Regions from separate parts of the Mesorhizobium sp. B283B1A genome, predicted to be linked through region 4. Evidence: predicted binding sites of a transcription regulator. Region 4 holds the regulator's gene; each other region holds the start of a gene.
What was found. The regulator PhoB, encoded in region 4, activates phosphate uptake and scavenging genes when phosphate is short. The targets are predictions, from matches to a motif close to TGTCATNNANCTGTCAT.

Region 1 (7,552 bases), on a different contig from region 4:
TCTCCCAATGCTCGCGCATCGAGGTGCCGGAGAACTCATAGTCCTTGGCGTGACCTTCATAGCCCTTGTGCTGGTAGATCAGGTGCACGATGTTGACGATGCCGGCGTCGGAATAGTCCGCGATCAGCACTTCCTCATCCGGCGTCAGCTGCTCCTTGGGCACCCGCTTCAGTGCGTCGAGCAGGCGCATCTTCAGGCCGTGGATCCGCTTGAAATTGTCGGTGTTCTGGCGCGTGCGGCTGGAATACATGATGTCCTTGTGACGCGACAGCACGTCGGGCATGCTGCGCGGCAGGACACCGCGGGCGCTGAACAGGTCGACCTGGAAGACGAGCGAAGAACGGTCCTCTTCCTGGTCGAGCAGATATTGCAGCGGCGTGTTGGAGACGATGCCGCCGTCCCAGTAATACTCGCCCTCGATGCGGATCGCTGGGAAAGCAGGCGGCAGCGCGCCGCTGGCCATGATGTGCTCCGGTCCGATGCGGACCTTGTCGGTGTCGAAATAGACGAAGTTGCCGGTGCGGACATTGACCGCGCCGACGCTCAGCCGCTTCTTGCCGTCGTTCAGCACGTCGAAGTCGATCAGGCTCTCCAGCGTGTCCTTCAACTCGGCGGTGTCGTAGAAGCTGGTGGCGCCCTCGGCGCCCTGCTGCTCGAACCAGGGATTGGGGCTGCGCGGCTTGAAGAAGCCGGGCTGTCCCATGGTCATCGTCATCCACGAGGAGGTGCGGTTGCGGATATCGCGATAGATGTCGCCTTCGGGCGTATAGGACCAGATCTTGCGGCCCGAGATCGTTTGCCAGAACTGCTCCAGACGCTGGAGGCGGCGGCTTGACTCATTGCCGGCGATGATCGCCGCATTGATGGCGCCGATCGACACGCCGGACAGCCATGTCGGCTCGCAACCGGCGTCGGCCAGCGCCTGGTAGACCCCGGCCTGGTAGGCGCCGAGCGCGCCGCCACCCTGAAACACCAGCGCGATACGGTCGTACTGCGCCGAGATTTCCTCGATGGTGGCGGTGGCCTCCTTCTTGCGGTTGCGTTCAAGCACGGGCTTTCTCCAGCTGGTTGGCGGCGGACAGGCCGTGACCGCCGAGATAGTCGTGAACCACCTCGCCCAGCCCCAGCGTCAGATCGGCTTTGAAGTGAACGGCGGATACGATGTCGAGCACCGGCAGCTTCGCCACGTCGGCCATGACGTGGGGCCGCAGGTCGAGCGCCGCCGGCGCCGTCCAGGCCTCCTTCAGCGTGATATCGGTGAGATAGTAGCGCACCAGCTCGCAGATACGCGGGCTTCCGTCGACATGCGGAATGATCTTGATCAGGAAATTGGGCGCGGCGAGCGCTGCGAGCACGGAATCGTGGTCGGCCTCGCGGTGCTTGTAGCCCATGGTGCCGGTGGCGCACAGAACGCTGCCATAGTGCAGCGTGCCGACGATCACCTCGCCCTCATGGACGATCTTGGGGTTGGCCAGCTTCTTCGGGAAACCCCACAGCTCGCGGCCGCCGGCGATCGGCGCGTCGTCGTCGAGATACATCGAATGGACGTAGCCGCCATGCTGGCCCTTGTAGCGCACGGGGATAACCTGGCCGGTCTCGGTATAGTCGCCGAAGCCGGTCGAGTCGGGCATGCGGATGAATTCGTACTTGACCAACGGCTCGTCGATCTCCAGCGGCGCCGGCACGACCGCCTCGAGCGCTTCGCGTGTCGTGCGGTAGGTGATGATGATGTATTCGCGGTCGAAGAAACGGTAGGGGCCGGGCGGGAAGGACGGGTTGGTCAGCGGCATCGCATAGGCGCGCCTCACGACATTGGCGATTTCCAAGCTGCACCCCCAAGGTTTGTCAGACGAAGTTCTTTTCGGGCAATATTTTCGTCAGGAATGACCGCGCGAATGCGCAAGCGATTATGTTGCACGGCACCATGACAGGGCCGTGTCAGGCTCACGACCATGGTTTCGAACGGGGCGAGGGGCCATGCCGCTGGCGTCGTCTGGCTGTAATCGCATCGACACATGGCTCTGCCATTGTCATGTTGCGACGCACAATTATATCGTCATGTTCCCTCCCACTTCGCGCGAGATCACCATGGGTTCCCTGTCTTCGAAGAATGCCCTCGTCACCGGCTCGACCAGCGGTATCGGCCTGGCCATCGCCCGCGCCTTCGCCGCCGAAGGCGCCAACGTCACCATCAACGGCCTTGGCGATGCCGCCTCGATCGAGCAGGAACGCGCCGGCATCGAGAAGGATTTCGGCGTCAAGTGCCGTTACTCCGACGCCAACATGATGGACGGGGCGGCGGTGAGCGCCATGGTGCACGACGCCGAGGCCGCGTTCGGCAGCCTCGACATCCTGGTCAACAATGCCGGCATCCAGCACGTCGCACCGATCGAGGAATTCCCCGACGACAAGTGGGAGGCGATCATCCGCATCAATCTTCTGGCCGCCTTCTACGCCATCAAGGCGGTGGTGCCCGGCATGAAGGCGCGCAAATGGGGCCGCATCATCAACACGGCGTCGGCGCATGCGCTGGTCGCCTCGCCGTTCAAGTCGGCTTATGTCTCGGCCAAGCACGGCATTGCAGGCCTGACCAAGACGGTGGCGCTGGAAACCGCGCAGGACGGCATCACCGTCAACGCGATCGCGCCGGGCTATGTCTGGACGCCGCTGGTCGAAAAGCAGATCCCCGACACGATGAAGGCGCGCGGCATGACCGAGGAGCAGGTCAAGCACGACGTGCTGCTCGCCGCACAGCCGACGAAGGAATTCGTCACCGTCGAGGAGCTTGCGGCGCTGACGCTGTTCCTGTGCTCGGACGCGGCCAAGCAGATCACCGGCACGACCTTGCCGATGGACGGCGGTTGGACGGCGCAGTAGAGGGTAGCCAGCGCATTCCGTTTGCCGGCTGATGCCCACGGCGTCGGCAGGCAAGCCTTCGGGCAGGACCATGAAAATCATCCAGCTCTCCGATCCGCATCTGATAGCACCTGGCGGTCGCCTGTACGGCAGCGATCCGCTGGCGCGGCTGGACGCTTGCCTTGCCGACATCGGCAAGAACCACGCCGACGCGGAACTCGTTGTGATTTCGGGCGATCTCACCAATGACGGCGAGCGCGCCGCCTATGCGGCGTTGAAGGAAAGACTGGCGGCATTAGTTCCGCCTTGCCGGCTGATGCTCGGCAATCATGACGACCGGGCGCTGTTTTTCGAGATGTTTCCGCAGGCGGCCGCCGAAGGGGGCTTCGTCCATAGCGTTTTCGATGGCAGCCAAGGCCGCCTGATCCTGCTCGACACGCTGGACAGCGGACATGTCGAGGGCAGGCTATGTCAAGCGCGTCTCGACTGGCTGGACCAACGGCTGCAAGAGGCGCGAGACCGGTCGGTCCTCCTGTTCATGCACCACCCGCCGTTCCGGATACACATTCCGGTGCTCGACGAGGCCAGGCTCGCCGGCGCCGATATCTTCCATGACGTCCTGTCGCGCCACGGCAATGTCCGCCACATCTTCGCCGGCCACGTTCACCGGCTGATCGCCGGCAGCTGGCGCGGCATCCCGGTCAGCACGCTGCGCAGCACCAACCACCAGACGGCGCTCGATTTTTCGGAAAGCTGGAGCCTGGGTCACGAACCGCCCGCCTATGCCGTGGTCTTCATCGACGCCGATGGGGTGGTCGTGCATTTCCACGATTTGCCCCTTGCCGGCGGCATCTGATCGAGCTCCGTAGGGCTCTCCACACTGGAGACAGTCCGCTTTCATAGCGGTCGTTAGGGCCATGGACCGGCCTGCTTGTTCCCGGCGTCGGGAAGCCCCGCCGCCGCGCCCGCCTGTCGATATGGGTTCGGCGTGCGGCCGCCATTGCCTGGGGTCGACGTGGCCTCCGCGAAGGCGCGTCAAAAAGCACCGGATTTGGACATTAGTCTTGACAGGAATACAGATGTTCAATACCCGTCAAGCACTTGAACATGGCCTGCACTACGGGAGGAATGAGCGGTATGGCTTCCAATGTTTCATTGACGGGCCTTGCCCGCGATCTCGAGGAACGCGGCAAGTCGGGCAAGCCCATTCGCATCGGCCTGATCGGCTCCGGCGAGATGGGAACCGATATCGTCACCCGCGTCGCGCATATGTCCGGCATCGAGATCGGCGCGATTTCCGAACTGAACCTGCCCGCCGCCAGCAAGGCGGTGGACATTGCTTTCCAGGAAACCGGTCACGCGCGCGAGGTGTCGAACGCGTCGGCGATGACGGCCGCCATGGAGGCCGGCAAGGTGGCGGTCACCAACGACGCCAGCCTGGTCATCGACAATGATCTCATCGACGTCGTCATCGACGCCACCGGCGTTCCCGCCGTCGGCGCCGAGATTGGGCTGCGCGCCATGGAGCACGGCAAGCACCTGGTGATGATGAATGTCGAGGCCGACGTCACCATCGGCGCCTATCTGAAGAGCGAGGCCGACAGGCTCGGCGTCACATATTCGCTTGGCGCCGGGGACGAGCCGTCCTCCTGCATGGAACTGGTCGAATTCGTCTCGGCCATGGGTCATCCGATCGTCGCCGCCGGCAAGGGCAAGAACAACCCGCTCAATATCGACGCCACGCCGCCCGCCTATGAAGAAGAGGCCATGCGCCGGCACATGAATGTGCGTATGCTGGTCGAATTCGTCGACGGCTCCAAGACCATGGTCGAGATGGCGGCGATCGCCAATGCCACCGGGCTGGTGCCCGACAAGGCCGGCATGCATGGCCCGGCCGCGACCCTCGGCGAATTGTCGAAAGTGCTGGTGCCGCAGAAGGATGGCGGCGTGCTGTCCAAGATCGGCGTCGTCGACTATTCGATCGGCAAGGGCGTCGCACCCGGCGTCTTCGTCGTCGCCGACATGTCGCATCCGCGCATTTCGGAGCGCATGGAAGATTTGAAGATGGGCAAAGGCCCGTACTTCACCTTCCATCGCCCCTATCACCTCACCTCGCTCGAAGTGCCGCTGACCTGCGCCCGCGTCGTGCTCTACGGCAAGGCCGATATGGTGCCGCTGGCCAAGCCCGTGGCGGAAGTCGCCGCCGTGGCCAAGAAGGACATGCAGCCGGGCGAAAAACTCGATGCGATCGGCGAATATTGCTACCGCGCCTGGATCATGACGGCGCCGGAAGCGCATGCCGCCAAGGCCATTCCCTGCGGCCTGCTGCAGGGTGGCTCGGTGACGGCGCCGATCAAGAAGGGCGAACTCATCACCTATGCCAATGCGACCCCGGCTCCGGGCTCCAAGATCGCCGAACTGCGCGCCCGCCAGGACAAGCTCGTCTATGGAACCGTTGGAGCCTGACCATGGCTGGATTGAGCAAAGCCGTGGCGGACAGCCGCGCCAACCTGCCCTTCGTCTATCGCCAGTACAGCGCCGAGCAGCTCAAGCAGGTGCTCTACAAGATGTACCTCATCCGCCGCTTCGAAGAGGGCGCGGAGGAGTGCTACACGCGCGGCCTCATCCACGGCACGATGCATTTGTCGATCGGCCAGGAGGCCAGCGCCATGGGCATCTGCATGCCGCTTGGCGAGGATGACCAGATCACCTCGACCCATCGCGGCCACGGCCACTGCATCGCCAAGGGCGCCGAGGTCAAGCGTATGTTCGCCGAGTTCTTCGGCAAGACCACGGGCTACTGCAAGGGCCGCGGCGGCTCGATGCACATTGCCGATGTCGGCAAGGGCAATCTCGGCGCCAACGGCATCGTCGGCGGCGGCATTCCGATCGCGGTGGGGGCAGCGCTCTCCTCCAAGAGGATGAAGACCGGCAAGGTCGTGGTCTCCTTCTTCGGCGACGGCGCCAACAATGAAGGCGCCTTCCACGAGGCGCTCAACATGGCCGCGATCTGGAAGCTGCCTGTCATTTTCGTCTGCGAGAACAACGGTTACGGCATGTCGACGTCGACGGCCCGCTCCACTGCGGTGAAGAACATCGCGGAGCGCGCCGCCGCCTATTCGATGCCGGGCGTCGTCGTCAACGGCAACATCTTCTCCGAGGTTGCCGAGGCGTCCTACAGGGCCGTCGAGCGTGCCCGTGCAGGCGAGGGGCCGACGCTGATCGAATCCAAGACGTACCGTCATCGCGGCCACTCCAAGAGCGACCGCAACCGCTATCGCACCAAGGAGGAGATCGAGGACTGGATGTCGAACCGCGACCCGATCACGCTGTTCGAAAACGAGCTGCGCGAATTCGGCTTCATCGACGACAAGGGCATCGAGGCCATCCGCGATGCGGTGGCGCGGGAAATCGCCGACGGTATCGAATTCGCCAAGGCAAGTCCGTCGCCGGACATCAGCGAGACCGGAAATTATGTCTATACGGAGCAGGCGTGATGGACGCGATGGTGCGTGAACTGAGTTACGCCCAGGCGATCCAGGAGGCCATGGCGATCGCCATGGACATGGACGAACGCGTCTTCCTGATGGGCGAGGATATCGGCGTCTATGGCGGCGCCTTCCAGGTGACCGGCGACTTGGTCGAGCGCTATGGCGCGGACCGCGTGATGGACACGCCGATTTCGGAACTGGGCGGCGCCGGCGTCGCGGTCGGCGCGGCCCTCACCGGCATGCGGCCGATATTCGAATTCCAGTTTTCCGATTTCGCGACGCTCGCCATGGAGCAGATCGTCAACCAGGCGGCCAAGATGCGCTTCATGCTGGGCGGCGAGGTTTCGGTTCCCGTGGTGATGCGCTTTCCCGCCGGCTCCGGCACCGGCGCCGCCGCGCAGCACAGCCAGAGCCTCGAAGCCTGGCTCGGTCATGTGCCCGGTCTCAAGGTCATCCAGCCGGCGACGCCCTACGATGCCAAGGGCATGCTTTTGGCGGCGGTCGCCGATCCCGATCCGGTGATGATCTTCGAGCACAAGCTGCTCTACAAGATGAAGGGCCCGGTGCCCGAAGGTTATTACACGGTGCCGATCGGCAAGGCGGATATTCGCCGCGAGGGCCGCGACCTCACCATCGTCGCCACCTCGATCATGGTGCAGAAGGCGCTCGACGCCGCGGCCGCGCTGGAAGCCGAAGGCATCGATGTCGAGATCGTCGACCTCAGGACCATCCGACCGATGGACAAGCAGACCGTCATCGACAGCGTCAAGAAGACGTCGCGGCTGATGTGCGTCTACGAAGCGGTCAAGACGCTGGGCATCGGCGCCGAGGTCAGCGCCATGATCGCCGAGAGCGAGGCGTTCGACTATCTCGACGCGCCGATCGTGCGGCTGGGCGGCGCCGAGACGCCGATCCCCTACAATCCGGAGCTGGAAAAGGCCACAGTGCCGCAGGTTCCCGACATCATCAGCGCCGCGCGCGACCTCGCGAAAGGGGTTCGCTGAGAGATGCCGACCGAAGTCATTCTTCCCAAGGTCGACATGGACATGGCGACCGGACAGATTTCGCGCTGGTTCGCCGAGGAAGGTGCCCACGTCAAGAAGGGCGATGTCCTGTTCGAGATCGAGACCGACAAGGCCGCGATGGAGATCGACGCACCGGCCAGCGGCGTGCTGCGCGACGTCACCGGCAAGGAAGGTGTCGAT
Region 2 (7,552 bases), on a different contig from region 4:
GCCGCTCATCGCGTCGGAAATGTCGGTGACCGTGACGCCGTCGGCCGCGTGGCTCTCGAACCAGCGCATGTGGAATTCCCTGAGATAGTAGGAGCCCATCAGCCAATAATCGCCGCCGCCCCAGTTGATCACCGTGAGGTCGCCTTTCAGCCGCCCATCTGGCCCCAGCATCGGCGCGAGCCGCGCCTGTCCCGCTTTCGGCAGCTTGCAGGCGAGCAGCCGGTCGAGCCATGCCTGGGCGCCTGGCCCCGACACCGCGTAGCGCGAATAGGCCGAGATATCGACGAGGCCGGCGGCCCGCCGCACCTGCAATGCCTCGTCGCCGACGATGTCGAAGGCATTGGAGCGCTTGAGCGTGGTGTTCTCGCGAAAACCCATCGGCGCGAAATAGGCCGGGATTTCCAGCCCCCACGACGCTGTCCATTCGCAGCCCGCGGCACTCATGCCGTCATAGGCGCCGGGCCGTTTCAAAGGCCGGCCGGCAGGCAACCGCTCGTTCGGAAAGGTCATGACGAAACGGCGCGAATAGAACTGCCGCGTCGTCTGCCTGAGATATTCCCGGTTGGCGGCGAAGGCGCCATAGCGGGCGATGTCCATGCCGAAAATATCGGCCTGCGGCTCGCCGAAAATCATCCACTCGGCCAGCGACTTGCCGACGCCGCCGCCCTGGCTGAAGCCGGCCATGACGCCGCAGGCGACCCAATAATTCTTGAGACCGCGCACCGGCCCGACGATCGGATTGCCATCCGGCGTGAAAGTGAAGGCGCCATTGACCCATTTGCGGATGCCGGCCGTCGCCAGGCACGGAAAGCGCTCATGCGCCTTGGCGAGTTCGGGGCTGATGCGGTCGATGTCTTCCGGGATGAGCTCGATGCCGTAGTCCCATGGCGCCCCATCCATGTTCCAGTGCTTCGGGTTCTGCTCGTAGACACCGAGCAGCACGCCCTTGCGCTCCTGGCGCAGGTAGGAAAAGCCGTCGAGATCGACGGCAATGCCGATTTCCCGATCCAGTGCCGCGATCTCCGGAATGTCCTCGGTGATGAAATAGTGATGCTCCATGGGCGTCACCGGCAGGTCGACGCCGGCCATGCGGCCGAGCTGCTTTGCCCACAACCCGCCGGCGTTGACGACATGCTCGGCAACGACGGTGCCCTGCTCGGTGATGACCTCCCAGTGGCCGTCGGCGCGCGACTTTAGCTCGACGACCCGGTTGCGCAGGATGATGTCGGCGCCGCGCTTCTTCGCCGCGCCAGCATAGGCATGGGTGGTGCCGTAGGGATCGAGATGGCCCTCGTTGGAATCGTGCAGTCCGCCGAGCACGCCGGAGACATCGACGATCGGGCAGAGTTCTCTGATCTCTTGCGGGCTCACCAGCCGGGCGGTCTCGATGCCGACCGATTGGAACACCGCCCAGGCCGATTTCAGCCACTCCCAACGCTGAGGATCGCTGGCGATGTTGACGCCGCCGGTCATGTGCAGGCCGATGTCCTGGCCGGATTCGGCTTCGATCTCGCGGTAGAGGTTGATCGTGTAGTCCTGCAGCGCCGCCACATTGGGGTCGGCGTTGAGCGCATGGAAACCAGCAGCCGCATGCCAGGTCGAACCGGCGGTCAGTTCGGCGCGCTCGATCAGCGCCACATCCGACCAGCCGAACCGCGTCAGATGGTAGAGCACCGAGGCGCCGACCACGCCACCTCCGATGACGACTGCGCGGTAGTGCGACTTCAAGGCTTCCCTCCCCTGTTCGAGGGCGGCACCATAGACGCACTGGACATATGTGTCTAGTGCGGGCCGTCGACTTGCCGCACTGGGCGAAACTCCGCGTGGCAAAGCGCCATCAATTCGGTCACGCGAATGCGCTTCTTTGCTGGGGCACGAACAAGCCGGCGGACACACACCGCCTGTCACGCAAGCATCATGTTCACGCCGTAGATCGCTTTCGGGGAGGCGCGCGCGGCATCATTGAGGCGACGCCTCCTTCAGCTTTCGGCCGCTCCGGCACGCTTCGTCACAAAGAGGATTGTCCATGAAACACCTGCACCGAACCGCGTCGCTTGGCGTCGCGCTGGCCTTGTTCACCGCCTTGACGCCGGCGCTCGCCGACGGCACCGCGACCGTCGGCGGCCTCGTCAACAAGGGCCCCGTCAACAAGGGCCTCGTCGGCGTCGGCCGCATCCCGGCCGCCCAGCGCGACAAGTTCGGCGAAACCTTCGGCTCGGGCTCCGGCATGTCGATCGACACATCGGATTGGACGCATGACGCTGCCGGCTACAAGGGCTCGCTCTGGCTGCTGCCGGACCGCGGCTACAATGTCGCCGGCACCACCAACTATCGCCCGCGCCTCAACACGATCGGCATCGAGTTTAACCCCGTCGCGCCGGGCGCCGCCCCAGCTACCGGCCAGGAACAGACCGGCGTCAAGGCGACGCTCGCCGACAGCATGCTGCTCACCGACGACAAGGGCGCCGACGCCACCGGCCTCGATCCGCTGTCGGACGTGCGCGCCGCCGCCGGCGACTTGCCGATGCTGCCCGCCGCCACCAACGGCAAGCTCGCCCTCGACAACGAGGCGATCGTGCGACTGCCCGACGGCTCGATGTTCATCTCCGACGAATATGGCCCCAATATCTACCGTTTCTCCGGCGAAGGCCGCCTGATGTCGGCGACCCAGCCGCCGGCTGCCCTGGTGCCGATGCGCAAGGGGACACCGAACTTCTCCTCCGACAATCCCGGCCCCGGTGCCGCCGAGCCCGATCCCAAGGATCCGGAAACCGGCCGCCAGAAAAACCAGGGCCTCGAAGGCATGGCGATGACGCCGGACGGCAAGTTCCTGATAGCCGTGCTGCAGTCGGCGACCCGGCAGGATGGCGGCGATTCTCCTGCGACGCGGCAGAACACCAGGGCCTTGGTCTATGACGCGTCCGATCTCGCCCACCTGAAACTGGCACATGAGTATGTCGTGCCGCTGCCGGTGTTCAAGGATGCCAAGGGCAAGACCAAGGTCGCCGCGCAAAGCGAGATCGTGGCGTTGTCGGACACATCCTTCCTGATGCTGGCGCGCGACAGCGGCAACGGTCAGGGCGTGAAGGGCGACACCTCGCTCTATCGCGAAATCAGCATCGTCGACGTCTCCACGGCCACCGACATCGCCGGCACGGATTTCGACAAGGACAAGCCGGTCGCCCCCAAGGGTGTGCTCGATCCGTCGGTGACGCCGGCCAAGCTGACGCCGTTCATCGACATCAACGACAATGCCCAGCTCGGCCGCTTCGGCCTGCACAATGGCGCGCCGAACGACCACGACAACCTCTCGGAAAAATGGGAAGCGATGTCGCTGGCAAGCGTGCTCGATCCGAAACTGCCCGACGACTATTTCCTGTTCGTCGCCAACGACAACGACTTCCTGGCCCAGGACGGTTTCCAGGTCGGCGCGCCCTACAAGGCCGACGACGGCGCCAATGTCGACACCATGTTCCTGGTCTATCAAGTGACGCTGCCCGGCCTCGCCAAGAAGTAGCGATCACAGCTCAGGCGGGCGGGCCTGGCGCGCCCGCCTGAGCTGCCGCGAATAATCGAGCCTTGCTAGGAACCCCGCGAAGGCGCTTACTTCAAGAACTCCGCGTCTTTCGGCACGCCCGCATCGATCGGCTCGGCTGTCCTGCTCGACACGGCCATGATCTTGCCGGCGGCCGACAGATTGGGACGCACGAAGACCTGGGCCGGACCGTTGACGCGGCTGTAGAGGTCGATGATGTCCTGATTCATGAAGCGCACACAGCCGGACGACGCGTTCTTGCCGATGGAATCCCATTCCGGCGTGCCGTGCAGCCGGTACATCGTGTCCTTGCCGTCGCGGAACAGATAGAGCGCGCGGGCGCCGAGCGGGCTCTGCGGGCCGGGCGGCATGCCGTCCTTGTATTTCGCCAGTTCCGGCCGGCGCTGGATCATTTCCGGCGGCGGCGTCCACACCGGCCACTTCTTCCTCGCCTGGACCACGGCGCTGCCGGTCCAGCCGAAACCGGCCTTGCCGAGGCTGACGCCGTAGCGGACGGCCTTGCCGCCATCTTGCACCAGATAGAGGAAGTGCTCTGACGTATCGACGACGATCGTGCCGGGCTTTTCGCCGGTCGGGTCGGCCACGACCTGGCGCACGAACTTCGGGTCGAGCTTGGTGACCGGGATTGCCGGCAGTTGATAGCCCTCGTCGGTGCGCGCCGCGTACATGCTCGCGGCGTCACCGAAAGCCGCATCGGGCGGCGCGGCGGCCACCGGCGGCGGTGGCGCGACATCCGTCGTGGAGCACGCCGAAAGGGCCATCGCGGCCGCGCCCAAAGCGGACGCACTCAGAAAGGCACGCCGGTTCAGGCGCTCGGAAAACAGCGGAATATCGGACATGAACCCCCCAGCTCAACCGCAAGATCCAACAGGAACGCGGCCCCCATCAGGATCAATATCCCATTCCGGAAGCTTTGAGAACATGATTAGATCGAGGCGCGCCAGAAGACCCGATGCCAATCTTTTCCGGCACCGCATCGACCTGTCCCGCTGAATCGGCGATCATCGCGGATCGGTCTCAAGATCAAGCCTTCGCCGGATTGCCAGACATGGACGAAAAAATGCCCACGCGCCGGCGGACCGGCGACCTGACCAGCGGACCGATCCCACGCACGCTTTTGCTGTTCGCCCTGCCGGTGCTCGGCTCCAACGTTCTGCAGTCGCTCAACGGTTCGATCAATGCCGTCTGGGTCGGCCGCTTCCTCGGTGAATCGGCGCTGACCGCCGCCTCCAACGCCAATCTGGTGCTGTTCCTGATCCTGGGCACCGTGTTCGGCATCGGCATGGCGGCGACCATCCTGGTGGCGCAGTCGGTCGGCGCCCGCGACCTGCCCGAGGCGCGCCGCATCGTCGGCACCAGCGCCACCTTCTTTTTCCTCGTCTCGATCATCTTCGCCGTCTGCGGCTGGGTCTGGGTCGACGCCATCCTGAACACGCTCGGCACCCCGGCCGACGCCTTGCCGCTGGCGCGTTCCTACCTGCGCATCATCTTCGTCGCCGTGCCGATGATGAACCTTTTGTCCTTCGTCATGACCGTGCTGCGCGGTGCCGGTGACTCGCGCACGCCCTTCATCTTCATGGCGCTCGCGGTCGTCCTCGACATCGTCCTCAATCCGCTGCTCATCCGCGGCATCGGGCCGTTTCCCGAACTCGGCATCGCCGGATCGGCGACCTCCACACTGATTGGCCAGACGGTGAGCGTCATCGCCATCCTCGTCGTGCTCTATGTACGCAAGCACCCGTTGCGGCTGGCCGGCGCCAACCTCGCCCTGCTGCGGCCAGACGCTGCCTTGCTGCGCATCGTCGTCTTCAAGGGCGTGCCGATGGGCCTGCAAATGGTCGTCATCTCGGCGGCGGCGCTGACGGTGATGGGCATCGTCAATTCCTACGGTTCGCAGATCGCCGCCGCCTATGGCATCGCCGCGCAATTGTGGACCTATATCCAGATGCCGGCGCTCGCCATCGGTGCCGCGGTCTCCTCCATGGCGGCGCAGAATGTCGGTGCCGGCCGCTGGGACCGGATCGGCCGGGTTGCTGCCTCCGGCGTCGGCTTCAACCTCGTCCTGACTGGCGCCCTCGTCGCGCTGCTATGGCTTTTCGACCGCTCGATCCTCAGCCTGTTCCTGAGCAGCGACAGCGCTGCGATCGACATCGCCGCCCACATCAACAGTGTCGCATCCTGGTCGTTCGTCCTGTTCGGCATCACCATCGTGCTGTTCGCCACGGTCCGAGCCACGGGCGCGGTGATGCCGCCGCTGATCATCCTGGTGATCTCGGTGCTGGTCGTGCGCACCGGCTTTGCCTATTTCATGCGCAGCGTGCTCGGCGAGGAAGCGCTGTGGTGGAGCTTTCCGGCCGGCTCGATCACCTCACTCGTGCTGGCAGCGGCTTACTACCGCTTAGGCGGCTGGCGCACCTTGCACATGATCGAGAACAGGCCGGCTGCCGGCGAGCCGCCTGACACCGGACTTGGGGTGCCGCGCCAGCGCGCCAACATGGCACCTGAAATGCCAAACGGCTGAGATTCGGCCGGGCCCTGGTCATCTCAGCGCCGATGTTTCAGCCCGAAAGCCAGCGCTACCACCGCGAATACGATAATCATGGCGGCGAATGCCAGGCTTGCGGCGATCGGACTGGCATAGGTCGAGACGATCCCGATTCCGATGACCGGCAAGGCGTTGCCGACGAAGCAGCAGACGAAGAAGCTGGACACAATTTCGGCGCGACGATCATCCGGCGCGATCTCGTTCACCACCTGCAGGCCGCCGCGATAGCCAAGCGCCGCCACGACGCCGCAGCAGGCGGTAGCCGCGATCATCAGCACCATCGATGCCAGCATCTGTGCCGCCACCACCAGCAGGACGCTGGGGACCATCAGGGCAAGCGCGGCCAACATGACCTTGCTGCTCTGCACCTGCTTCAGCACCACGATGCTGACCGCGGCGACGATCGCCAGTTCGAAGAACAGCGCGCCGGCGACGGCGTGGTTGGTTTCGTGCAACTGCTGCGCCAGAATGCTGGGAGCCAGGGCGGCATAGAAACCGACCAGCGCCATCGCGCCGAAGCCGGTCACCGCCGGCGCAACGAAGCGTGCGCGTATTTCCTGCGGGACGGAAAGCTGCGGCCGCATGGAAATCTGATTGACGCCACCCGGCTTCGCGATCGTTTCAGGGGTGCGCCAGACCAGGATCGTCACCACCACGAGTGCCACCAGAAAGACGATGAAGACCAGCCGCAACGGCCAGGGCTCATATTGTGCCAGCAGTCCCGAAACGAGCGCGCCGAATCCGAGGCCGAGGAAATTGGTGCTGGTGGCAATGACGCTGGCGCGCGACTTGTCGGCATTGGGGAGAAGCTCGGCGATCCACGCGGTCCCTGTCCCTGCGCCAATGCCTATGCCAAGCCCGCTCAGGATGCGTGCTATGTCGAGCGAGAGAACATTTTCGGCGAACAGGAAGACAAGCCCGCTGACGATGGCGACGCCCATCGCCGCCAGGGCCGCTGGCCGGCGCCCCACAACGTCCGATGCGCCGCCAAACACCAGCAAGGCGGCGAGATTGCCAACGACATAGACCGCATAGATCAGCGTCAGCGTGATCTGCGAAAAACCGAATTGCTGCTTGTAGATGATATAGAGCGGTGTCAGTGCCGTGCTGCCGGCAAACAGCACGGCAATCATCGCGGCGACAGTCGGAATCGCAAGAGCGTCGCCATGAGCCGCTTCTTGCGTATGCGCTAAATCGCGAAATGTCATGGCCAACCTCCCTTCCAGCCTCGGGATCGCGATCTTAACGCGTCCTCATTCCCGACGTTCCGGCCGGCTGGCAGGCTCCTGACACCACGGTGGGCTGAGAGCAATTCCAGGAAAGTGTGAAGCGGTTTTCCGGGGAGAGCGCATTTGCGCTTTCCCTTGGGAATTGCGTCAAAACAAAAAACCAGAGCCTCAACGGGAGAGCCGCCGACTGAAGAAGGTTCGGATCGAGGCCGGCGGCCTCGT
Region 3 (7,552 bases), on a different contig from region 4:
ACCAGCGCCTGCTGGCGGTTCCGGCCGGCGACAACGTCATTCGCCTGCTGCCGCCGCTCACCGTCACCGATGCCGAGATCCACGACGCGCTCGATCGCATCCGCGCCGGCGCCAAGGGCCTGGTGGAGGCGATCGCCTCCGCCGCCGCGAAGTAAATCCCGGAACCGTTGCCGATGTCACTTCGCCACTTCACCGATCTTTCCGCCGTTTCCGAAGGCGATTTGCGCTTCATGCTGACCGACGCGGTGGCGCGCAAGCAGCGTCTCAAGGCCGGCGAGCGCTCGAAGCCGCTCGAAGGCAAGGTGCTGGCCATGATCTTCGACAAGCCGTCGACGCGCACGCGGGTGTCCTTCGACGTCGGCATGCGCCAGCTTGGCGGCGAGACCATCATGCTGACCGGCACCGAGATGCAGCTCGGCCGTTCCGAGACCATCGCCGACACCGCCAAGGTGCTGTCGCGCTATGTCGACGCCATCATGATCCGCACCACCTCGCACGAACGGCTGCTGGAGCTGACCGAGAACGCCACAATTCCGGTGATCAACGGGCTGACCGACGATACCCATCCATGCCAGCTGATGGCCGACATCATGACCTTCGAGGAGCATCGCGGTCCGGTTGCCGGCAAGACCATTGCCTGGACCGGTGACGGCAACAACGTGCTGCATTCGCTGCTCGAGGCCTCGGCGCGGTTCCGCTTCAACCTCAACGTCGCCGTGCCCGAAGGCAGCGAGCCGGCGCAGAAGCATATCGACTGGTCGCAGGCGAATGGCGGCAAGCTGCACTTCACGCGCTCGCCCGAGGAGGCCGTCGACCAGGCCGACTGCATCGTCACCGATTGCTGGGTGTCGATGGGGCAGGAGCATCGCGCCCGTGGCCACAACGTGTTCTCGCCCTATCAGGTCAATGCCAAGCTGATGGCCAGGGCGAAGCCCGACGCATTGTTCATGCACTGCCTGCCTGCTCATCGCGGCGAGGAAGTGACCGACGAAGTCATCGACGGCCCGCATTCGGTGGTCTTCGACGAGGCCGAGAACAGGCTCCACGCCCAGAAGGCCGTGCTTGCCTGGTGTCTTGGTGCTTGAAGTGTCTTGGCGCTTGAAGTGTCTCGGTGCTTGAAGTGTCTGGGCGCTTGATCTGCGGGGGCGCGATGCCTATCTGCGCCGCATCACGCAAATCAAGCGCGTTTGGACGCATGCTCCCGAGAGGACGGCATGGCCGCGCCCCGGAGCTTTGTCATGTTGGAAACGTATCAAGTGACTGAACACCACCCCAAACTCGGCGAGTTCGGCTACGCCGGCGACGATCACGTCGTGCCCTTCGAGGTCGGCCCGCTCGACGTGCGTGGCCGCACGGTCCAGCTCGGGCCGATGCTCGACGCCATCCTGAGCCGCCACGATTATCCCGAGCCGGTCGCCCGCCTGCTCGCGGAAGCCTGTGTGCTGACGGTGCTGCTCGGCACTTCGCTCAAGTTCGAGGGCAAGTTCATCCTGCAGACCCGCACCGACGGGCCGGTCGACATGCTGGTGGCGGACTTCTCCACGCCCTCTGCCCTGCGCGCCTATGCGCGCTTCGACGCCGATCGGCTCGAGGCTTTGGTCGCGGTCGGCGAGACATCGCAGCAGACGCTGCTCGGCAGCGGCGTTCTGGCGCTGACCATCGACCAGGGCGCCCACACGCAGCGCTATCAGGGCATCGTCCAGCTCGACGGCGAAACGCTGGAAGACGCCGCGCGCACCTATTTCCGCCAGTCGGAACAGATCCCGACCGATATCAGGCTGTCGGTGGCCAAGCTGTTGACGCCCGGCCCTGGCGGCGCGCGCGAGCAGTGGCGTGCCGGCGGCATCCTGGCGCAGTTCCTGCCGCAATCGCCCGAGCGCATGCGCGTTCCGGACCTGCCCGGCGGCGATGGCGATCCGCGCGAGGAGATCCATGATCCGGCCGACAATTCCTGGCAGGAATTGCTGGCGCTGCTCGGCACCATCGAGCCGACCGAACTGATCGATCCGACGATCGGCGCCGAACGGCTGCTCTATCGCCTGTTCCACGAGCATGGCGTGCGCGTCTTCGGCGGCGTTCCCGTCGCCGACCAGTGCTCATGCTCGCGCGACAAGATCCGCGGCATCCTCGAGGGCTTCTCCGCGCAGGAGATCAAGGACAGCACCGAGGATGGCGGCATCCACGTCGCCTGCGAGTTCTGCTCGAAGCAATATGACTTCGACCCGGCGGAATTCGCGGCGCAATGAAGGAACCGGCTTTCTCTCCATGGAACGGGGAGAAAGCCGCTAATTCACCGTCCGCCGCGTCCCTGGCAGGTCGAGGGAAAATGCCGGAATGGCGATGTCGAAGGTCTCGCCGCGCTTGTTGCGCATCGTGTAGCGGCCGACCATGATTCCTGACGGGGTCGAGAGCGGGCAGCCGGACGTATACTGATAGCTGTCGCCGGGATTGAGTTCAGGCTGGTCGCCGACGACGCCCGGCCCACTCACTTCCTCGACCCGGCCGGTGCCGTCGGTGATATGCCAATAACGCGACAGAAGCTGCACGAACTCGTCCGACTGATTGTCGATCGTTATCTGATAGCCCCAGACATAGCGGTTCTCCGAAGGATCCGAGCGGTCCTCGAGGTAGAACGGCCTGACCTGCACTTCGATGTTGCGCGTGACGGCGCTATACATAAACGGCTCCAAACTGATCCGGTAATTTCGGCGCTCCCGGCGGGCAGGTCAACATGCGCGTCTTGTCGCGCCCGGCCTTGAAAGGCAGGTGCCGGCAAAGAATGTCATTTAAGTGACACAGGACAATGGTGGTGTGCGCCAAGCGGGCGACTCGACGCTCTGTCGAACTGTTGAAAACGGCCACAAAGCCGGCCGTCTTTTCTGGAGTGACCAGATCTCGATGGAACTCACTCTCATAGCCGCCTCGCTTTCGACTGCTCTCATTCTCTCAAATGCCGCCAGCATTTCGCTTGCCGCTTCGCAGCTGAAGCGGCGAACCACGGTCGCCCCGCCCGACGGCAAATCGCAGCCGGTGTCGATTGTCATACCATCGCGTGGTGTCGAGCCGTTCACGCACGAGACACTGGAACGCGCCTTCTCGCTCGACTGGCCGCGCTACGAATTGATCTTCTGCGTCGCCCATGCCGACGATCCGGTCGTCAAACTGATAAACAGGGCGATTGCCCGGTTTCCCAAAGTGCCGGCCCGGCTTTTGATCGGCGACGACCGCATCAGCGCCAATCCCAAACTCAACAACTGCGTCAAGGGCTGGGAAGCGGCGCGCCACAACTGGGTCGTTCTTGCAGACTCAAACGTGCTGATGCCCAGGGACTACATCCAGCATTTGATGGCGGCGTGGCGAGCCGATACCGGCCTTGTCTGCTCGACGCCAATCGGCTCGCGTCCCGACGGTTTTTGGGCCGAGGTCGAATGCGCCTTTCTCAACACGCTGCAGGCCCGCTGGCAATATGCCGGCGAGGCGCTCGGCCTTGGCTTCGCCCAGGGCAAGAGCATGCTGTGGAACAAGCCGATGCTGGATGCCAGCGGCGGCATTCGCGCGCTGGCGGCCGAGATCGCCGAGGACGCCGCCGCGACCAAGCTGGTGAACGGCCTCGGCCTGCGCGTCAATCTCGTCGCTTCGCCCTTCGAGCAGCCGCTCGGCCGGCGCACGCTTGGCGAGATCTGGTCGCGCCAGGCCCGCTGGGCGCGCCTGCGCCGTGTCACCTTCCCGCTGTTCTTCGCGCCCGAAATCCTCACTGGTGCTGTGGTGCCGCTGGCGCTTGCGCTGGTCGCGGCGGCAGGCGCCGGCTTCAGCCTCTGGGCAACCGCGCTTGCCGTGTTGGCGGCCTTCTATCTTCCGGAATGCGCCCTGGCCTGGTCCAAGGGCTGGTACCTGTCGCCGCGCATGGTCGCGGCGATCATGGTGCGCGACCTAATCCTGCCGGCGATGTGGACGCGCGGCTGGCTCGGCGGCGCCGTCGACTGGCGCGGCAATGCGATGACCATCCGCACCAAGGCGGCTGAACTGGAGGAGACGCCGTCAAGCGCCTGATCGCGCCTGTTTGACGGACCTACCGGACTGTCTTGCCTATTTGGCCGCCCTCAACGCCTGCGCGATGTCTTCCAGTAGGTCGTCGGTATCCTCCAGGCCGACCGACAGCCTGAGCGTACCTGGCCCGATGCCGAGTTCGGCGCGCGCCTCGTCGCTCAAATTCTTATGCGTCGTCGTCGCCGGATGGGTGATCAGGCTCTTGGCATCGCCGAGATTGTTCGAGATCAGAACGATGTCCAGCGCATTCTGCAAGGCGAAGGCCGCCTGCTTGCCGCCCTTGACGTCGAGGCAGATCAGCGTCGAGCCGCCCGACATCTGCTTCTTGACGATATCAGCCTGCGGGTGGTCGGCACGGCCGGGATAGATGACGCGGGCGATCTGCGGCTGCTCGGCCAGGAAATCGGCGATCCTGCCGGCGCTTTCCGTCTGCTGGCGCACGCGCAACGGCAGCGTCTCCAGTCCCTTCAGCAGCGTCCAGGCATTGAACGGCGACAGGCTGGGCCCCGTGTGGCGGAAATAGTCGTGCAGGTTCTCGTCGATCCACTTCTTATCCGAAAGGATGACGCCGCCCAGGCAACGCCCCTGGCCGTCGATGTGCTTGGTGGCCGAATAGACGACGATGTGGGCGCCGAGCTGCAGCGGCTTCTGCTGCAGCGGCGTGGCGAAGACATTGTCGACGACGAGCCGCGCACCGATTGAATTGGCAAGTGCCGCGACGGCCGATATGTCGACCACTTCCAGCGTCGGGTTGGTCGGGCTTTCCAGGAAGAACAGCTTGGTGTTGGGCTTGACCGCTCTTTCCCAGTTGGCGATGTCGGTGCCGTCGACCAGCGTCGCTTCGATGCCATATCGCGGCGCCAGCGTCTCGACCACCCAGCGGCAGGAGCCGAACAGCGCGCGCGCCGCCACGATATGGTCGCCGGCCTTGACGCTGCACAAGAGCGCCGCCGTCACCGCCGCCATGCCCGACGCCGTGGCGCGCGCATCCTCGGCACCCTCCAGCGCGCACATGCGCTTTTCGAACATGTCGACCGTGGGATTGGCGTAGCGCGAATAGATGAAGCCTGGTTCCTCGCCCTTGAAACGGGCCTCCGCCGCCTGCGCCGTCTCGTAGACATAGCCCTGGGTAAGGTACATTGCTTCCGACGTCTCGCCGAATTGGGAACGCAGGGTTCCGCCATGGACGAGGGCTGTCTGTGGCTTCCAGTCGCGCTTCTTGTTGCTCATTGCTTTGTTCCAGACACAAAAAAACCGGCCGCGAAAGTCGCAACCGGTCCATACGGCCTTGCGGCCAACGGTCCTTTAGCGACTTGTTTAACGTGGCTGCAAGCCGACCGGCCAAATCACCACGGGATAACGACCCTTTAGACCCGTCCCACGCTTGCGTCAATTGCCGGCTTCATTAAGAGGTTTGTGCGACAAGAAAATCGTCGGCCAGGAGCGCAGCCTTGCGGCAGACAGGCATTCTTCCCGATCAGGACATATCGGCGCTGTTCCAGTCCGGCGCGCTGAAGTCGGCGCGCGCGCTCGATGCCGACCAGATCCAGCCGGCCAGCCTCGATCTGAGGCTCGGCGACACGGCCTGGCGGGTGCGGGCTTCCTTCCTGCCGGGCCCCAACCACACGGTTTCGGAAAAGCTCGATCGCCTGAAGCTGCACGAGATCAATCTTGCCGAAGGCGCTGTGCTGGAAACCGGCTGCGTCTACATCGTGCCGCTGCTCGAAAGCCTGGCGCTGCCGGCGGAGATTTCGGCCTCGGCCAACCCGAAGAGCTCGACCGGCCGGCTCGACATCTTCACCCGTGTGATGACCGACCGTGGCCACGAGTTCGACAAGATCGCCGCCGGCTACAACGGTCCGCTCTATCTGGAAGTCAGCCCGCGCACCTTCCCGATCGTCGCGCGCACCGGTTCGCGCCTGTCGCAGATACGCTTCCGCACCGGCAACGCACTGCTCTCGGAAGCCGAATTGCATGAACTGCACCGTGCCGAGATGCTGGTCGCCACCGAACCGCCGAATATTTCCGGCGGTGGCATCGCACTGTCGATCGACCTCAATGGCGACAGTGATGGGCTGGTCGGCTATCGAGGCAAGCATCACACCGGTCTCGTCGACGTCGACAAGCGCGCCGCGCAGGATGTCGTAGATTTCTGGGAGCCGATCCACAAGAGCGGCGCCGGCGAACTGGTGCTCGATCCCGACGAGTTCTACATCCTCGTCAGCCAGGAGGCGGTGCATGTGCCGCCGCTCTATGCAGCCGAGATGACGCCCTTTGATCCGCTCGTCGGTGAATTCCGTGTTCACTATGCTGGCTTCTTCGATCCGGGCTTCGGCCATTCGGCGTCCGGCGGCACCGGCAGCCGGGCGGTGCTCGAAGTGCGCAGCCACGAAGTGCCGTTCATCCTCGACCATGGCCAGATCGTCGGCCGGCTGGTCTACGAGCACATGCTGAAGCGGCCGCAGGCGCTTTACGGCACCGACCTAGGCTCCAACTACCAGGCGCAGGGCCTGAAGCTGTCCAAGCATTTCCGCGCCGCGCGCTGAGCTCCGATTACCACCAGGTAAAATACTTGCCTGCGCTGACACATCATGCTTGGCTGGCTTGTCGGTCGCCGGGATGCGGCGCTCAAGGGGAACAAGAAAATGCAGATTTCAAAATGGATCCTATCGGCGGCAGGCGCTGCCATGTTGGCGATGGCGGCCGGCTCTCTGTCGGCGCAGGCTGCCGAGAAATTGAAAATCGGCACCGAGGGCGCCTATCCGCCGTTCAACACCATCACCTCTGACGGCAAGGTTGTCGGCTTCGATATCGACATCGCCAATGCGCTGTGCGCGCAGATGAAGGTCGAGTGCGAAATCGTCACCCAGGACTGGGATGGCATCATCCCCGCCCTGCAGGCCAAGAAGTTCGACGCCATCATCGCCTCGATGAGCATCACCGAGGAGCGCAAGAAGCAGGTCGCCTTCACCAACAAATATTATACGACGCCGCTCGCCCTGGTCGCCTTGAAGGACAGCGACATCGCCTCCACCGAACCGGCGGCACTTGCCGGCAAGACGGTCGGCGCCCAGGCTGCGACCACGCAGGCCACCTATGACCAGGATGTCTATGGCAAGGCAGGCGCGGAGGCAAAGCTCTACCCGACCCAGGAGGAAGCGATCACCGACCTGCAGAACGGCCGGCTTGACGCTGTGATCTCGGACAAGTTCGTGCTGGTCGACTGGATGAAGAAGGCGAGCGACGGCTGCTGCAAGATGATTGGAGACGTCAAGGGTACGGAGACGCAAGCCGGCATCGCCGTGCGCCTCGAAGACACCGCACTGCGCGACAAGCTCAACGCGGCCATCGACGCCATCGTCGCCGACGGCACCTACAAGAAGATCCAGGCCAAATATTTCGACTTCGATATTTATTGAGGGATTGAGGCTGCCAATCTCCCCCCTCGTGGGGGAGATGCCCGGCAGGGCAGAGGGGGGCGCGAAGGATCGCGGCCTTTCTTCAA
Region 4 (7,552 bases):
GACCATGTCGCGCGAGGCGCTGATCGGCGAATGCGTCGCCATCGTGCGGCGCCGCATCGACGATCCCGACATCGATGTCCGCAGCGTCGCCCGCATCGCACTGGCCATCCAGGGCATCACCGATACCGAGGCGCGCGCCATGCTGTGGTCGCCGATCACGCCGCAGACCGACATCGCGTTCGCCGACATATTCGAGGCCGAGTTCGGCATCCCCGCCACCATGGAAAACGACTGCAACATGATGGCGGTGGCGCTGCGCTGGCGCGATCCCGAGCGCTACCGCGACGACTTCATCGCCATTCTGCTGTCTCACGGCATCGGCATGGGCCTTGTGCTGAAGGGCCAACTGTTCACCGGCACCCACTCGTCGGGTGGCGAATTCGGCCACATGATCCACCGGCCGGACGGCGCACTCTGCCGCTGCGGACGGCGCGGCTGCGTCGAGGCCTATGCCGGCAACTACGCCATCTGGCGCAACGCGAGACAGCTTGGCGAGGACACCGAACCGGTCGACGTCAGCGACGCCGACATGCGGGCGCTGGCGGCCTCGGCGCGCGACAAGGACGGACCGGAGCGCCAGGCCTATCGCAGGGCCGGCGAGGCACTCGGCTATGGCCTCGGCAGCCTGTTCGCGCTGATCGATCCCGCCCCCGTCGCCATTGTCGGCGTCAGCGCCGCCGCCTTCGACCTGATCGAGCCGGCCTTGCGCGAGGCGATTGCCCAGACCGCCGGCGGCCAGCACTCGAAATCGATCTCTTTCGACACCGAGCCTAACGAACTGCCGCTGATCCGCGAAGGCTGCGCCATGCGCGCACTGACCTTCGTCGACCAGGAAATTTTCGCGCCGGGCGTGCAGGCGAGAGCAGGCGCGGCTGGGAAGAACGTGGCGTGAAATCGAAGCCATCGTAACATCCGTGGGTTGGACAAAGCCTCACGACTTCGTCATCCCTGGGCGGAGCAGGAGCGAATCTCCGTCGCGGAGACCCTGGGATCCATGCCGCGACCTTGGCCACGGAGTGCAGCGGAGCAGAATTCCGCGCCGAGGCAACGCTTCGAAGTCGCGGCATGGATCCTCGGGTCTACGCCGCGTCGCTTCGCTCCTTGCTCCGCCCGTGGATGACGAAGCAATGGACGTTTTCGCCAATCGCCAAGGTAAAGCGATCCGGCTTAAGCACGAAATCCGACTTTCTAACCTTCCGCGCCGAAGAACCTAATCTTCCCGGATCGCGTAGCCCGCCCCACGAATCGTGCGGATCACATCCGGCATGCGGCCGTTGTTGACCGCCTTGCGCAGGCGCCCGACATGCACGTCGACGGTGCGCTCGTCGATGTAGATCGTCTCGCCCCAGACATTGTCGAGCAGCTGGCTGCGCGAGAACACGCGACCGGGATGGCGCATCATGAATTCGAGCAGGCGGAACTCGGTCGGTCCGAGCCGGATCTCGCTCTTCTTGCGGTAGACGCGGTGCGATTCGCGGTCGAGCACGATATCGCCGACCTTGAGCACGCTGGACAGCACTTCAGGTTTAGCGCGGCGCAGCAGCGCCTTGACGCGTGCCATGAATTCCGGCGTCGAGAACGGCTTGACCAGATAGTCGTCGGCGCCGGTCGACAGGCCGCGCACGCGGTCGCTCTCCTCGCCCCGCGCGGTCAGCATGATGATCGGCAGCCGCTCGGTCTCGGGCCGCATCCGCAGGCGCCGGCAGAGTTCGATGCCGGACACCGCCGGTACCATCCAGTCGAGCACCAGAAGGTCGGGCACGTTCTCCTGCAGGCGGATCTCCGCCTCATCGCCGCGCGTCACCACCTCGACTTGGTAGCCCTCGGATTCCAGATTGTAGCGGAGCAGCACCCCTAGCGGCTCCTCATCCTCCACCACCATGATGCGTGGCGCGATCATCGGCTGGTCACCCCTGCTATGCCGCCGGCGCCGACATCGCGGTTTCGTCCTGCTTCGGGCGATTGGCGGGCAGCTGCGTGCCGGTCAGCACATAATACGCATTCTCGGCGATGTTGGTCACGTGGTCGCCGATGCGTTCGAGGTTCTTGGCACAGAACAGAAGATGCGTGCAGGCGGTGATGTTGCGCGGATCTTCCATCATGTAGGTCAGCAGTTCGCGGAACACCGAAGTGTATTTGACGTCGATACGCTCGTCGTCGGCGCGCAGCTTGGCCAGTGCGGCGGCATCGCGCGCCGCATATTCCTCGATAACACCTTGAACCTGGATCAGCACCAGCTGCGCCATCGCGTCGATGGAGTGCGACAGGTCGCGCGGCGTGGCGGAGAGCCCGACCGTGCCGACGCGCTTGGCGATGTTCTTGGCAAGGTCGCCGATGCGTTCGAGATCGCCGGCCATGCGGATCGAGCCGACGACGTGGCGCAGATCGTCGGCCATCGGCTGGCGCTTTGCGATCAACGTGATGGCGCGGTCGTCCAGCTCGCGCTGGCGCGCATCCATGATCGCGTCATCGGAGACGACGCGTTGGGCGAGCGCATTGTCGGAGTTCAGCAGCGCCTTGGTGGCACCGCCGACCATCGAGCCGGCGAGGTCGCCCATGTCGCTGATCAGCCTGCTGATCTGTCCGAGATCTTCATCGAAGGCTGCAACCGTGTGTTCGGCCATGATCCTGGTCCTCGTATGCGTGATCAGCCGAAGCGGCCGGTGATGTAGTCCTGCGTGCGCTTTTCGCGGGGCGACGTGAAGATCTTCTCCGTCTTGTCGAACTCGACCAGTTCGCCCAGATACATGAAGGCCGTCTGCTTCGACACGCGCGCCGCCTGCTGCATGTTGTGGGTGACGATGACGATCGTGTAGTCGGCCTGCAATTCGTCGATCAGCTCCTCGATCTTGGCGGTCGACAGCGGATCGAGCGCCGAGGCCGGCTCGTCGAGCAGGATGACTTCCGGCTTCACCGCCACGGTACGGGCAATGCAGAGCCGCTGCTGCTGGCCGCCCGAAAGGCTGAGGCCGCTGGCATTGAGCTTGTCCTTGACCTCGGTCCAGAGTGCTGCGCGCTTCAGCGCCTGTTCGACGCGGCCGTCCATCTCGGCCTTGCTGATCTTCTCATAGAGCCTGACACCGAAGGCGATGTTCTCATAGATCGACATCGGGAACGGCGTCGGCTTTTGGAACACCATGCCGATCTTGGTGCGCAACAGGTTGAGGTCCTGCGAGCGGTCGAGAACGTTCTTGCCGTCGAGCAGCACCTGGCCCTCGGCTGTCTGCCTGGGATAGAGCTCGTAGATGCGGTTGAAGACGCGCAGCAGCGTCGACTTTCCGCAGCCCGACGGTCCGATGAAGGCGGTGACGCTGCGTTCGGGCAGCGACAGCGTGATGTCCTTCAGCGCCTTCGACTGGCCGTAGTAGAAATTGAGGTTCTTGACCTCGATCTTTGCCTTGGCGGCTGCCTCGGCGGCGATCGTCATGTCTGGAGACAACATCTGGCTCATTTGTCCTCTCTGCGTCCGGTCAGGCTGCGCGCAAAGATGCTGAGCGCGAGAACCGTCAATGTAATTATGAGTGCGCCGGTCCAGGCCAGTTGCTGCCATTCCTCGTAGGGGCTGAGAGCGAACTGGAAGATGGTGACAGGCAGGCTGGCCATCGGCGCGTTGAGATTGCTCGACCAGAACTGGTTGTTGAGCGCGGTGAACAGCAGCGGCGCCGTCTCGCCGGAGATGCGGGCGATGGCCAGCAATATGCCGGTGACGATGCCCGAAAGCGCGGCGCGGTAGGCGACAGAACGGATGACCACCCAGCGCGGCGCGCCGATCGCGGTGCCGGCTTCGCGCAAGGCGTTGGGCACCAGATTGAGCATGTCCTCGGTGGTGCGCACGACGACGGGGATGACCAGGATCGCCAGCGCGACGGCGCCGGCGATCGCCGAGAAGTGCCCCATCGGCCGGACCATCAATTCGTAGACGAACAGGCCGATGATGATCGACGGCGCCGACAGAAGGATGTCGTTGATGAAGCGGACAATGGTAGTGAGCTTCGAAAAGCGGCCGTATTCGGCCATGTAGGTGCCGGCCAGCACACCGATCGGCGTGCCGACGATGATGCCGATGACGGTCATCACGATGCTGCCGTAGATGGCGTTGAGCAGGCCGCCGGCATCGCCGGGCGGCGGGGTCATTTGTGTGAAGACCGAAAGATTGACACCCGACAGGCCCTTGTAGAGCAGGGCGCCGAGAATGAGCGCCAGCCAGGCAAGGCCGATGCCGGCCGCGGCGACGCACAGCGTCATCATCACGCCATTCTTGCGCTTGCGGCTCTGGTGAAGCGACGTGGCTGTCGACATCGGTCAGGCTCCGGTGCGGGCGTCGATGCGCATCAGCATGTAGCGTGCGATGGCAAGGATCAGGAAAGTGATGACGAACAGGATCAGGCCGAGCGCCACCAGCGAAGACGTGTAGAGATCGCCGACCGCCTCGGTGAATTCGTTGGCGATGGTCGCCGAGATCGTCGTTGCCGGCGCAAACAGCGACGTACTGATGCGGTGGGCGTTGCCGATGACGAAGGTCACCGCCATGGTTTCGCCGAGCGCGCGGCCAAGGCCGAGCATGACGCCGCCCATGATGCCGATGCGGGTGTAGGGGATGACGACGCGGCGGGTCACTTCCCAGGTCGTGCAGCCGATGCCGTAGGCCGATTCCTTCAGCACGGGAGGCACCGTGTCGAAGACGTCCTTGGTGATCGAGGTGATGAAAGGCAGCACCATGATGGCGAGGATCATCGACGATGTCAGCAGGCCGATGCCGTAGGGCGGGCCGGCAAACAAGCTGCTGAGGCCGGGGACGCCGTGGAACACGCTGATGATGAACGGCTGCACCGTGGTCTGCAGGAACGGCGCCAGCACGAACAGGCCCCAGATGCCGTAGATGATCGAGGGAATGCCGGCGAGCAATTCCACCGCCATGCCGATCGGGCGCCGCAGCGGGCGCGGGCAAAGCTCGGTGAGGAAGATGGCGATGCCGATGCCGAGCGGCACGGCGATCAGGATGGCGATTGCCGAGGTGATGATGGTGCCGTAGATCGGCGCCAGCGCGCCAAATTTCTCCGTCACCGGATTCCAGCTTTCGCTGGTCAGGAACGAGAAGCCGAAGGTCGAGAGGGCTTGCCAAGAGCCGGCAAACAGCGAGATCGCGACGCCGCCGAGCAGCACCAGCACCAATATCGCGGCGGCGCGGGTCATTGCGTGGAAGATCGCGTCTGTCAGCGCAAACCGCCTGACGATGGCGTCGCGCGAACCTCGAATGGCTGGCAAGGCTTCCTGGACAGCGCTCATGTCAAGCTCGGCTCTTTCGAGTTGAAGGAAAAGGAGCGCCGCGGGCGCGGCGCTCCTCCAGAGATGTTACTCGCCGGCGTAGACGGGCTTGCCGTCGGCCTGGATGTCGGTCCTCCACGAAGCCTTGATCAGGTCGACGACGCTGTCGGGGATCGACACATAGTCGAGCGCCTTGGCGGTTTCCTTGCCGTCCTTGTAGGCCCAGGCGAAGAATTTCAGCGCTTCGCCGGTGGCAGCAGCGTCATCGGGAACCTTGTGGATCAGCACCCAGGTCGAAGCAGCGATCGGCCAGGTGGTGTCGCCGGGCTCGTTGGTGATGATGACGTTGAAGTTCTTGGCAGTCTTGAAGTCGGCGTTCGAAGCGGCAGCGCCGAAGGATTCGAGCGACGGCTCGACGACCTTGCCGGCTGCATTCACCATCTTTGAGTAGGACAGGTTGTTCTGCTTGGCATAGGCGTATTCGACGTAGCCGATGCCGCCGTCGGTCTGCTTGACGGTATTGGCAACGCCTTCGCTGCCCTTGGCGCCGACGCCGGTCGGCCATTCGACGGCCGTGTCCGAACCGACCTTGTCCTTCCAGTCGGGCGAGAGCTTAACCAGGTAGTCGGTGAAGTTGAAGGTGGTGCCCGAGCCGTCCGAGCGGTGCACGACGGCGATGGCGGTCGACGGCAGGGTTAGGGTGGGGTTCAGCGCCTTGATCGCGGCATCGTCCCAGGTGGTGATGGCGCCGAGATAGATCTGGGCCAGCGTCTTGCCGTCGAGGACGAGTTCGCCCGGCTTGACGCCGGAGAGGTTGACGATCGGCACGATGCCGCCCATCACCATCGGGAACTGCACGAGGCCGTTCTTTTCCAGATCGGCATCGGACATCGGCTTGTCGGTGGCGCCGAAGGTCACGGTCTTGGCGATGACCTGCTTGATGCCGCCGCCGGAACCGATCGACTGGTAGTTGAGGCCGACGCCGGTGTCTTTCTTGTAGGTGTCGGCCCACTTGGCGAACACCGGATAGATGAAGGTCGAGCCGGCGCCTGAAAGGTCAGCTGCCATTGCCGCGGAAAGGGTGATGGTGGACGCCGCAGCCATTGCAATCGCAACGGCCGCCGAGCGGATGAAATGTCTCATGTGGCCTGCTCCTGTTCGGAAGATGGTCTCTCGGCGCCATTTCTTGCCAGCGCCCGCTGAGGCCAATAGCCTTCGATTATAACAGTCGCATGACAGTTTCATGTCAGCCCGGTAACGCGTTGCCGAAGCCGGCAAAGGCGGTAGCGCGGCTGGTTCGCGGCCCGATCCGAGTTTGTCCCCGGAATCATGGGCTTGGGCCGTGCGTAGGCCGTAGCCACCGCCGGATTCGACGGGGCTTTCAAGGATGAAGAAAATCCGGACGGGAGTGCGTTGCTCGAGGCCAGAGCGTGTCGTGGCCGGGCCATCGCCGAAAACAGGTCCGTTGGGGTAGAGTGACGCTGTTCCTTGCCGGCGGTCGCTGCTCCCGCCCGTAACTGGATGAGCGGAATTCGATGCCGCCATTGTCCCGGCTAGGCACAGCCTTTGATATGGTGCGATCGCACCATAGTCATTGCACGCGGGGGTAGCAGGGAATCTCCCACTGATTCCTTCGGCTTGCCTCTTCAGATGCCGCGAATCCGCGACGCGGTGCTATCCCGCGTTGCGCTGCGCCTGGCGGCTGGCGCCGACCCAGCGCTCGACCTTCTCCAAGAGGGCCCTGGGGCTGATTGGTTTTGGCAGATAGTCGTCCATGCCCGCTTCCAGGCATCGTTCGCGATCGCCCTTGAGCGCATGCGCGGTGACCCCGACGATCGGCACATGCGTGCCGGTGTCTTCCTCCAGCCGGCGGATCGCGGCCGTCGCTTCGAGACCGCTCATCTCCGGCATCGAGACGTCCATCAGAATCATGCAAGGATTGAGCTTGCCGAAGGCGTCGAGCGCCTTGCGGCCGTTGCTGACGATCTCGAAGCCGTAGCCGGTCTCGCCAAGGATCTGGGTGAAGACCATCTGGTTCACCTCATTGTCCTCCGCCACGAGGATATCAAGCCTCTGTCCGTCATCGCCGACGGCCGGCAGCCTGGGACGAACCGGCGGTGGCTGCAATTGTGCGCGCTGCTCGGACAGCGCCAATTGCGGCCGCTGAGGCGCGTCCTCGCCTGCCGATGGCTGGGCGGCGTGGCCAACCGTGGTGTGGCGATGGCGCTGGACGGTCGCGACCAGCGTTTCCAGCAGGGCCGACGAGCGCGCCGGCTTGATCAGCTGT

Region 1: LB577_RS09430 (acetoacetate decarboxylase) is a predicted target of PhoB. The motif match lies at 1,988-2,004, and genes of this name have one in related genera.
Region 2: LB577_RS06870 (esterase-like activity of phytase family protein) is a predicted target of PhoB. The motif match lies at 1,903-1,919, and genes of this name have one in related genera.
Region 3: LB577_RS03440 (ceramide glucosyltransferase) is a predicted target of PhoB. The motif match lies at 2,781-2,797, and genes of this name have one in related genera.

Annotation. Positions count from the first base shown of each region.
Region 1 is NZ_JAIUIQ010000009.1:272-7,823, forward strand. It holds gene LB577_RS09425 (patatin-like phospholipase family protein) at 1-1,051, opposite strand, end outside; gene LB577_RS09430 (acetoacetate decarboxylase) at 1,044-1,826, opposite strand; gene LB577_RS09435 (3-hydroxybutyrate dehydrogenase) at 2,089-2,877, shown strand; gene LB577_RS09440 (phosphodiesterase) at 2,948-3,712, shown strand; gene LB577_RS09445 (NAD(P)H-dependent oxidoreductase) at 3,994-5,322, shown strand; gene LB577_RS09450 (thiamine pyrophosphate-dependent dehydrogenase E1 component subunit alpha) at 5,325-6,353, shown strand; gene LB577_RS09455 (alpha-ketoacid dehydrogenase subunit beta) at 6,353-7,351, shown strand; gene LB577_RS09460 (pyruvate dehydrogenase complex dihydrolipoamide acetyltransferase) at 7,355-7,552, shown strand, end outside.
Region 2 is NZ_JAIUIQ010000006.1:109,325-116,876, forward strand. It holds gene LB577_RS06865 (FAD-dependent oxidoreductase) at 1-1,728, opposite strand, end outside; gene LB577_RS06870 (esterase-like activity of phytase family protein) at 2,027-3,517, shown strand; gene LB577_RS06875 (L,D-transpeptidase) at 3,604-4,395, opposite strand; gene LB577_RS06880 (MATE family efflux transporter) at 4,605-6,077, shown strand; gene LB577_RS06885 (MFS transporter) at 6,101-7,309, opposite strand.
Region 3 is NZ_JAIUIQ010000003.1:174,164-181,715, reverse strand. It holds gene LB577_RS03460 (aspartate aminotransferase family protein) at 1-155, shown strand, start outside; gene argF (ornithine carbamoyltransferase) at 174-1,085, shown strand; gene LB577_RS03450 (Hsp33 family molecular chaperone) at 1,215-2,246, shown strand; gene apaG (Co2+/Mg2+ efflux protein ApaG) at 2,286-2,678, opposite strand; gene LB577_RS03440 (ceramide glucosyltransferase) at 2,899-4,050, shown strand; gene LB577_RS03435 (O-succinylhomoserine sulfhydrylase) at 4,087-5,277, opposite strand; SAM riboswitch at 5,333-5,410, opposite strand; gene LB577_RS03430 (2'-deoxycytidine 5'-triphosphate deaminase) at 5,499-6,593, shown strand; gene LB577_RS03425 (ABC transporter substrate-binding protein) at 6,693-7,466, shown strand.
Region 4 is NZ_JAIUIQ010000011.1:58,223-65,774, forward strand. It holds gene LB577_RS11700 (ROK family protein) at 1-892, shown strand, start outside; gene phoB (phosphate regulon transcriptional regulator PhoB) at 1,211-1,900, opposite strand; gene phoU (phosphate signaling complex protein PhoU) at 1,917-2,624, opposite strand; gene pstB (phosphate ABC transporter ATP-binding protein PstB) at 2,648-3,451, opposite strand; gene pstA (phosphate ABC transporter permease PstA) at 3,448-4,299, opposite strand; gene pstC (phosphate ABC transporter permease subunit PstC) at 4,303-5,286, opposite strand; gene pstS (phosphate ABC transporter substrate-binding protein PstS) at 5,353-6,408, opposite strand; gene LB577_RS11735 (PAS domain-containing protein) at 6,940-7,552, opposite strand, start outside.